DNA from 2 places in the Pannonibacter tanglangensis genome. Region 1 is predicted to be linked to the other one. Evidence: predicted binding sites of a transcription regulator. Region 1 holds the regulator's gene; the other holds the start of a gene.
What was found. Region 1 encodes PhoB, which activates phosphate uptake and scavenging genes when phosphate is short. Its sites were predicted from a motif close to TGTCATNNANCTGTCAT; they were not measured.
Positions count from the first base shown of each region.

Region 1 (4,683 bases):
GCGTCGGCGCCTCGAAGATGCAGGCCGTGTTCCACCACGTGCTGCCGCTGGCCATGCCGGGCATCATGACGGGCACGATCATCGGCATGGCACACGCCCTCGGCGAGACCGCACCGCTCCTCCTGATCGGCATGGTGGGCTTCATCGCCTCCAACTATCCCGACGGGGTCACGGCCGGCTTCCTGTCGCCGAACTCGGCCATGCCCGCCCAGATCTACGAATGGGCCAAGCGTGCGGACCCGGCCTTCTACGAGAAGGCCTGGGGCGGGATCATCATCCTGCTGGTCTTCCTGCTGGCCATGAACATCGTGGCGATCATCCTGCGTCGCAAGTTCGAACGCCGCTGGTAAGGGAACCGCGACCATGAACGACATGTCTGTTACGACAAAGGCAGCTGCCATGACTGATGCGAAGATTTCCGCCCGCAAGGTTCAGGTCTATTATGGCGAGAAGCACGCCATCAAGGACGTGGACATCGCGATCCAGCCGCGTTCGGTCACGGCCTTCATCGGCCCGTCGGGCTGTGGCAAGTCCACTTTCCTGCGGTGCCTCAACCGCATGAACGACACGATCGACATCTGCCGCGTCGAGGGCAACATCTCCATCGACGGCGAGAACATCTACGACCCCAAGGTCGATCCGGTGCAGCTGCGCGCCAAGGTCGGCATGGTGTTCCAGAAGCCGAACCCGTTCCCGAAGTCGATCTACGAGAACGTGGCCTATGGCCCGCGCATTCACGGTCTTGCCCGCAAGAAGTCGGAGCTGGACGAGATCGTTGCCTCCTCGCTGCAGAAGGCCGGCCTCTGGAACGAGGTCAAGGATCGTCTCGACGGCCCGGGCACCGGCCTGTCCGGTGGCCAGCAGCAGCGCCTGTGTATTGCCCGCGCCATCGCCGTCAGCCCGGAAGTGATCCTCATGGACGAGCCGTGCTCTGCGCTGGACCCGATTGCCACGGCCAAGGTCGAGGAACTGATCGACGAGCTGCGCGCCAACTACACGATCGTGATCGTGACCCACTCCATGCAGCAGGCCGCCCGCGTGTCCCAGCGCACCGCCTTCTTCCACCTCGGCAATCTCGTCGAGGAAGGCGCGACGCAGGACATCTTCACCAACCCGCAGGACAAGCGTACGCAGGACTACATCACCGGTCGCTTCGGTTAAGGTCCAGTTGTTTCCAACGCGAGAAGGATTTGAACATGTCCGAGCATACCGTCAGTTCCTACGATGAAGAACTGCGCGAGCTGGCTGGCCGTGTGGCCGAGATGGGTGGCCTCGCCGAGGCGCTGGTCAACGACGCCGTGACCGCCCTGCTGTCGCAGGATCTGGAAAAGGCCCACAAGACCATCCTGCAGGACGCGCGTCTCGACGAGCTGCAGCAGGAGATCGAGGCGAAGTTCATCCGCATCGTCGCCCTGCGCCAGCCGATGGGCCAGGACCTGCGCGAGATCATGGCCGCCGGTCGCATCGCCAACGACCTGGAGCGGGTCGGCGATCTTGCCAAGAACATCGCCAAGCGCGTCATTGCCATCGACGGCGACCTCAACTCCAAGAAGGCCGCCTTCGGCGTGGAGCACATGTCCGAACTGGCGCTGAGCCAGCTCAAGGCCGTGCTTGACGCCTACACCAGCCACGACGCTGCGGCAGCCCAGGCCGTGCGCGAGCGTGACGACGAGGTGGATGCGATCTACACCTCGCTGTTCCGCGAGCTGCTGACCTACATGATGGAAGACCCGCGCAAGATCACCCAGTGCGCGCATCTGCTGTTCTGCGCCAAGAACATCGAGCGCATCGGTGACCATGCCACCAACATCGCCGAGAACGTCTACTTCATGGTGACGGGCAAGCAGCTGCTGGAGGCTCGCCGCAAGATCGATGAAACCGGCCTCGCCGACATCGAGAACGCCTGACGCGGTCACCCGCGTCCGATTGCTGGAGCGTATGAATGCCTAAGGTTCTCATCGTTGAAGACGAAGAGCCGCTGAGCCTGTTGTTGCGCTACAATCTGGAAGCAGAAGGCTATTCCGTGGAGGCCTGCGCCCGCGGCGATGAAGCGGAAATCCGGCTGCGCGAGAGCCAGCCGGACCTCCTCTTGCTGGACTGGATGCTGCCGGGCCTGTCGGGCATCGAGCTGTGCCGGCGCCTTCGGGCGCGGGCAGAGACCGAGCGCCTGCCGGTGATCATGCTGACGGCCCGGGGCGAGGAAGCCGAGCGCATCCGCGGGCTCGCCACCGGTGCCGACGACTATGTCGTCAAGCCGTTCTCGATCCCCGAGCTGATGGCGCGCGTGCGCGCCATCCTGCGGCGGGCCCGGCCCGAGGTCGTGTCGACGATGCTGCGCTCCGGCGACATCGAGCTTGACCGCGAGACCCACCGCGTCCGCCGCAACGGCAAGGAAATCCATCTCGGACCGACCGAGTTCCGCCTGCTGGAGTTCCTGATGACCTCGCCCGGCCGCGTGTTCTCGCGCGAGCAGCTGCTCGACGGCGTCTGGGGGCATGACGTCTATGTGGACGAGCGGACGGTCGACGTGCATGTCGGTCGCCTGCGCAAGGCGATCAACCGCGGCAAGGTGAAGGATCCGATCCGCACCGTCCGCGGCGCCGGATACGCCTTCAACGACCAGTTTGCGGTCGCCGGCTGACGCTGCGTCTTGTCATCGACTGGCGAAACATCGCCGCTGAGCCCGCCTCCGGTGGGCTCAGGCTGCTGACAAACCCTGTATCGTCATCCCGGACGAGAGCGAAGCGGAGATCCGGGAGCGGAGAGCCTGGGTCTCTCCCGGGTTCGCTGATTGAAATATGGAGGCCTCGCCCCTCCGGTCCCGGCTCGGCGCTGCGCTTGGCCGGGATGACTTCGGAGAGGGCGAGCTTTGTCATCACATCAAGCCCAGCCCGCTTCTGGCGGGCTTTTTTGTTGCCAGTTGTCTCGCCTGACGTCGGGCCGCTTGGGCGCATCCCGAGCGTAAAAGCAAAAGCCCGCCGGGCGGAGGCGCGGCGGGCTTCGGGTTGGGTGGGGCGACCACGGACTGGTTGGCCACCCCGAAACGGTCGGCAGCTGGCGCTCAGGCGCGGGCCAGCTGCTTCTTGTCCTTGTCGCGGCGACGGTCATTCACCGGCTGATAGGCGATGCGGCAGTGATGCGCGCAATAGGGCACGCCCGGATCGGAGTGCCGGCCGCAGAAGTAGAAATCCTGCGAGCTCGGGTCGCCGATCGGCCACTTGCAGGTGCGCTCCGTCAGCGTGAGGATGGTCGCCCGTTCCGTCATCGGCACGATCTCGGCAACCGGCGCGGCTTCGGGTGCCACCTCGACGGCGACGTCCTCGACCGGGTCCATCTTCAGCGCCGTCGCCCCGCGGCTCTGCGCCGCAGGGGCCTGGGCCGGACGCGGCGTTGCGGCCGGCGTCTGGGGCGTCGGCGTGCGTGCCCGCCGCGGCTTGGCCGCCGGGGCCACCGCCTTGGCGCGACCGGACAGCCCAAGGCGATGCACCTTGCCGATCACCGCATTGCGCGTGATCCCGCCGAGCTCGGCGGCGATCTGGCTCGCGCTCAGCCCGTCAGTCCAGAGCTTCTTCAGGAGCTCCACGCGTTCGTCAGTCCAGCTCATCCGTCACACCCCGTCGTTGCCGGCCGCAGATCCGAATTGAAGGCAGTAACCAAGTGTTAAGGCACGCGTGTTCCACGCCCCTCTTGGCATATCCAGTATGATTTGGTGATCTACAGCACGAGATGTCGTATCCGACAGGCAGGACAGTACAATGGCGGCCAAATCCGAGGCAAGGATACGGACAACATGAACCGGGGACGAAACGACTTTTCCCCAGATTACGCCGCGGTTGCCGCGGGCTTGCTGAGTGGCTGAAATGCGCCATTTGCATTGACAGGCAAGGCGATGCGCGGTGTATAAACAGCGCTCATTGTCTGTGCCGCCTGTTCGGGCGGCACAGTTCGTTTTGGCATCCCTTTCAACCATCCCTGAACCGGAGAGGTTTTCCGGGACAAGACGTCCCGGACCCCGCATGAGGAGTTGAGCATATGACGGCGTCGGCACTTTTCGGCACCTACGCTCGGGCGGATCTTGATTTCGTCCGTGGAGAAGGCGTGTGGCTGGAGACGTCCGACGGGCGCCGATACCTCGACTGCGGATCCGGCATCGCGGTGAATGCCCTCGGCCACTCCCATCCCCATCTCGTCAATGCGCTGAAGGCGCAGGCCGAGAAGCTGTGGCATGTCTCCAACCTCTACAAGATGGAAGGCCAGGAGACGCTTGGCCGCCGTCTGGTCGAGGCGACCTTTGCCGACCGGGTGTTCTTCACCAACTCCGGGGCGGAGGCGATGGAAGCCTGTTTCAAGACCGCCCGGCGCTATCACTATGTGAACGGCCATCCGGAGCGGATCGACATCATCACCTTCGAGGGCGCCTTCCACGGCCGCACCATCGCGACCATCGCCGCCGGCGGCCAGGCCAAGTATCTCGAGGGCTTCGGCCCGAAGGCGCCGGGCTTCCTGCAGGTTCCGGCCGGCGATCTGGACGCGCTCAAGGCCGTCATCGGCCCGACCACCGCAGCCCTCTGCATCGAGCCGGTGCAGGGTGAGGGCGGCATCCGCGAGATCCCGGTCGAGTTCCTGCGCAAGCTGCGCGAGATCTGCGACCAGGAAGGCATCCTGCTGATCTTCGACGAGATC
Region 1 is NZ_JAABLQ010000001.1:2,511,554-2,516,236, reverse strand. Features, by position in the region: gene pstA (phosphate ABC transporter permease PstA) at 1-350, shown strand, start outside; gene pstB (phosphate ABC transporter ATP-binding protein PstB) at 400-1,161, shown strand; gene phoU (phosphate signaling complex protein PhoU) at 1,197-1,907, shown strand; gene phoB (phosphate regulon transcriptional regulator PhoB) at 1,943-2,641, shown strand; gene GWI72_RS11165 (GcrA family cell cycle regulator) at 3,062-3,604, opposite strand; gene GWI72_RS11160 (aspartate aminotransferase family protein) at 4,033-4,683, shown strand, end outside.

Region 2 (4,683 bases), on a different contig from region 1:
TGTTTCCGGCGCAGGCGGCGAACGGCCATGACGACCTTGCGCCCTGACGGCTGCCGGCTGAGCCCGGGGGCTCCCGTCACCCGCCGCAGCCGCGGCAACCGCACCCCGCCCGCGCCCGGTCGGGCAGCGGGGTCGGGGTGCTTGCGCGAGATCCGGGTGGGGCGGTGGATCCCGCGCGAGCGGCGGACCGCTCGCAGGCACAACGTTCGGGGCGGCAGAAGGTTCCCGGCGGGCCATCGCCCGGCCATCATCGCCCGGAACGCCCTTTGTCGCCGAAGGGCTTCGGTCTAGGGTGATCCAACTCTCGGGTGTGGGGGCCCCGTCCTCGAAATGAAGCGTTACTTGCCCGCCGCAGCCTTTGTGGCCACATCCCTGATCGGTCTTGTCCTGACCCTCGTGCTGTTCCAGACCGAGCGGATCGCCGACCAGCGCCGCTTCGACGTTCTCGCCCATGAGGCGGTGGACCGCATTCGCGCCCGCGTGGAGCAGCGCAAGGCCCTCCTGACCGCGACCCTGTCCTATTTCGAGGCCAATGGCGGTCCGCTCAACCGGCCGGAGTTCCAGATCTTCGTGCAGGGCCTCGACCTGACGGACGAGGGCCGCGGCATGCAGGGCATCGGCTTTGCCCGGCTGCTGCATACCGGGGAGGAGGCCGCCGCCAGCGCGGAGCTGCTCCGCAACTACGGACGCGCGCAGCAGGTCTGGCCCGACACCGCAGAGGACTGGCGCGCGCCGATCGTTCTCCTGGAGCCCCAGGACGAGCGCAACGCCCGGGCGCTGGGCTTCGACATGTACAGCGAGGACAAGCGCCGCCAGGCTATGCGCCGGGCGCTCGACACGGGCACGTTGCAGGCCTCGGCCCCCGTCGAGCTGGTGCAGGAAAACGGCGTCGATCCGCAGACCGGCTTCCTGCTCTACGTGCCGTACCGCGATGCGCAAGGTCAGACCCTCGGCTTCGTCTATGCCCCGTTCCGGATCGGCAACCTGCACCGGATGGCGCTCGACCATCCGACCGGGCTTGGTGTCCTGGTCGACAGCTGGGATGTCACGGGCGGCCAGCCGGTCCCGCTCTACCGGTCGGACGGCTACGATCAGGTGGCGGGTCGTCTGCAGACACCGGTGACGCGGCAGATCGACGTCGGCGGGCGCACCTGGGCCATTTCCGTCGTCGAGGCGGTGCCGGCCACACGCACGCTTGCCCACTGGCGCTCCTTCATCCTCGGCACGGTGTCGCTGCTGTTTGCCGCGGCGCTGGCCGTGTCCATCCGCAACCAGATGCGGGCCGTCGAGGCCAGGCGCGAGGTCCAGCGCGTCTCGCAGCAGGCGATTGCTGACAAGGACCTCCTGCTGCAGGAGATGAAGCACCGGATCAAGAACTCCATCGCCCGCATCCTGGCGATGGCGCGTCAGACGGCGGCCCATTCCGACACGCTCGACGCCTTCTCGGCCTCCTTCTCCGCCCGGCTGCAGGCCATGGCCAATGCGCAGGACCTGCTGACCCGGTCCCGATGGCAGAAGGCGGCTCTCGCGGATCTTCTCACCCAGGAGCTGGAACAGGTCTTCGGGGCTGGCCTTGAGGGCGCGCAGATCGACGGACCCGCCGTCGTTCTCGGCGAGAAGGCCACCCATGCGCTCGGTCTGGTGGTTCACGAGCTGGCCACCAACGCCCTGAAATATGCCCGCATCGGCGAGGGCCGCGCCCGGCTGGAGGTGCGCTGGCGCATCGAGGCTGCACGGCCCGCCGATGTCCTCTGCCTGCTGTGGTCGGAAGACGGACCCGACCCGCTGCCGGCGGGCGGACGCTCGGGCTTCGGAACCCGTCTTATCGACGCGACCGTGCGCGGCGAACTGAACGGCACGATCGAGCGCCGCTTCGGCGAACGGGGTCTGACGGTCGAGGTCCGCTTCCCGCTTGCCTGAACGGTTGCGTCTTGAGGCAGGTCAATCCGCCCTGACGCCAAACCTGCTAGCCCTGACCGGACAGCGCGGCCGCCGGCCGCCGGCACTGCAGGGGAGAGTTTGCATGTCCGTCAGCGACTGGCAGTCCTTCATCGCCGAGACCGACAGCCGCATGGCCCGGTTGCGCACGGGCATTCCGGGCGTCGCAAAGGGCTTTGCCGAGACCGCCCGGGCCGCCATCGGCGCCGGGGCGCTCGATTCCAAGACCAAGGAACTGATCGCGCTCGCCATCGGCATCACCGCCCGCTGCGACGGGTGCCTCGCCTATCACGCCAAGGCGGCTGCGAAATACGGGGCCAGCCGGGAAGAAGTTCTGGAGACCATCGCGGTGGCGGTATACATGGGGGGCGGGCCGTCCATGATCTATGGTGCCGAAGCGCTGGCGGCCTTTGACGCCTTCGCACCCTCCGCCCCGACGGGCTGACAGCCGCCTGGCCCGCATCTCGCCCGCCGCGCGCCTCTCGGCCCGCCCACCTCCGGGGCCAGCAAGAGGGCCCGCAGGGCGAACGGCATGTATGACGCGGTGATCTTCGATCTGGACGGCACGCTTCTCTCCACCGAGCAGGTGTCGCTGCGCGGCGGGCTCCGGGCCCTCGAGACGCTGGGGCATTCCGCTGACGAGGCCCTGTTCCACGCCCTTGTCGGCAAGGACGATACGGCCAGCTTCGCAATCCTCAGCGATCATCTCGGCGCCGACCTGGCGGCGGCGCTGATCCCGACCTGGAGCGCCGAGTGCCGGCGGATCTTTGCGGAGGAGGGCGTTCCCTTGCGGCCACGGGTCAACGACCTGCTGGACGCGCTCGACACGACCGGACTGCCGCGCGCCATCGCCACCTCCAGCCGGCGCGACAGCGCGCGGACCAAGCTGAAACACGCGGGCCTCGACACCCGCTTTGCCTCGGTTGTCTGCTTTGAAGATGTGGCACGGCGCAAGCCGGCTCCCGATCCCTACCTGCGTGCTGCCGAGCTGCTCGGCGTCGACCCGCGCCGCTGTGTCGCCTTCGAGGACAGCGAGACCGGCGCCGAGGCCGCCATGCTGGCCGGCATGGTGGTCGTCCAGGTGCCGGATCTCCTGCCGTCCGACGGGCACTTCGCGCATCACCTCGCAGACGACATCTGGACCGGCGCGCGCAAGGCAGGCCTCATCTGACACCGGCCCTGCCCGGCCCCTGAGCCGACCGCAGACACCTCCCGTGGCCCGGCGCGGCCGGGCTGCCGGGGCCGGTTGCCGGGCGTCAGGGCCTGAAGGACTAGGGGCGGGGGACGTGCGCGCCCGTTGCCGTGTCCGTGCCGAGATAGCCGTATCCCGCTGCCTTCCATGCACTGAACCCGCCGCCGACATGGCGGACATGGGAGAACCCTGCCTCGATGCAGCGCTCCGCCATGCGCCGCGAGCGCATGCCCGAGCCGCAGATCAGCACGACGGGTCGCGCCCCGCCCTCCGGCAGGCGGGCCGGATCGAAATCCGAGACCGGTGCCAGAAGCGCGCCGGCCACATGCTCGAACCCGTATTCCGCCGGGGTTCGCACGTCGATCAGCACGATTGCATTGGCGAGATGCAGCGCATGCGCTTCCTCGACATCAAGCGTTTCGAGGACGGCGGTTCCGATGGTTTCGCGGGTGGACATGCAGGCTCTCCGGGTCTGGTTTCATTATTTCATATACTTGAAACCAATAGGGATGCAAGCCGTCGACCGCAGCCGTGCGCCGGGGCCCCGCCGCCGGTCGGCCGGCCCGAGGCGGCGGCCTTTCCCGCCAGCCGCGAAAAAACGCCCTTACGTCAACCTGCTGTCACATGCGCGTTGCCGCCTGCCCGTAAACAGACCGCGCGTGGAACCCCGATTCGAGACGCTTCAGATGCGCACTGCCACGGTCCTCTTCGTCTGCCCGGACAATGCCCTGCTGGGTCCGCTGGCGGAAGCCTATCTCAATGCCATCGGGGGCAACCGGATCAGGGCCTTTTCGGCTGGTCCCGCGCCCACCGAGAGCCTGCATCCGGCGGCCCTCCGCCTGCTCTCGGACCACGGGCTGGCGCATGGCGGCCTGATGCCGAAGAGCTGGGACATCTTCCTGCTGCCGCATGCGCCGCAGCCGGACCGCGTGGTGGCGCTCACCACGTCGGTTGCCTCGGCGCAGCCGCACTGGCGCGGCAGCCCGCGTCAGACCCTGTGGGAAATCACCTCGGGGGCCCTGACCGCCAGTCCTGCGGCCTGTGCAGAGTATTTCCGGCGCATCCGCCAGTGCATCGACCGCATCGTGCAGGATCCGGCCCTGCCCGGCGACGCGCTGCTGCGACGCGCCTGATGGCCGGGCCCGACCGGGACCGGCCACCATGCACTTTAGTGAAACCTTCGTGTGCTACATACCTGTTGAGCCCCCGCCGGGCTGCCTATATGCAGGCAGCGACAGGAGAGGACCGGCCTGGACGCGCAGTTTCTGAGCGTGTTGCAGGACGTTCCTGCGCCCGGCCTACGCATGGACACAGGACTTGACCGAGTATCTGAACCAGATCGTGACGTTCCTGGGAGAAAACCCGGAGCTCGCAGGCTTCATCGTGTTCCTGATCGCGATGGGCGAAGCCCTGTTCATCGTCGGCCTGTTCGTTCCGAGCACGGTCGTGCTGGTCGGCGCCGGCGCGCTGGTGGGTCTCGGCAAGCTTGACGCCTGGACCATCTTCATCTGGACGACCCTCGGCGCCATTGCCGGCGATGCGATCTCCTACTG
Region 2 is NZ_JAABLQ010000003.1:123,301-127,983, reverse strand. Features, by position in the region: gene GWI72_RS17595 (sensor histidine kinase) at 1-47, shown strand, start outside; gene GWI72_RS17590 (CHASE domain-containing protein) at 331-1,920, shown strand; gene GWI72_RS17585 (carboxymuconolactone decarboxylase family protein) at 2,024-2,383, shown strand; gene GWI72_RS17580 (HAD family hydrolase) at 2,471-3,109, shown strand; gene GWI72_RS17575 (rhodanese-like domain-containing protein) at 3,210-3,587, opposite strand; gene GWI72_RS17570 (arsenate-mycothiol transferase ArsC) at 3,817-4,263, shown strand; gene GWI72_RS17565 (bifunctional DedA family/phosphatase PAP2 family protein) at 4,448-4,683, shown strand, end outside.
Region 2: GWI72_RS17570 (arsenate-mycothiol transferase ArsC) is a predicted target of PhoB. The motif match lies at 3,738-3,754, and genes of this name have one in related genera.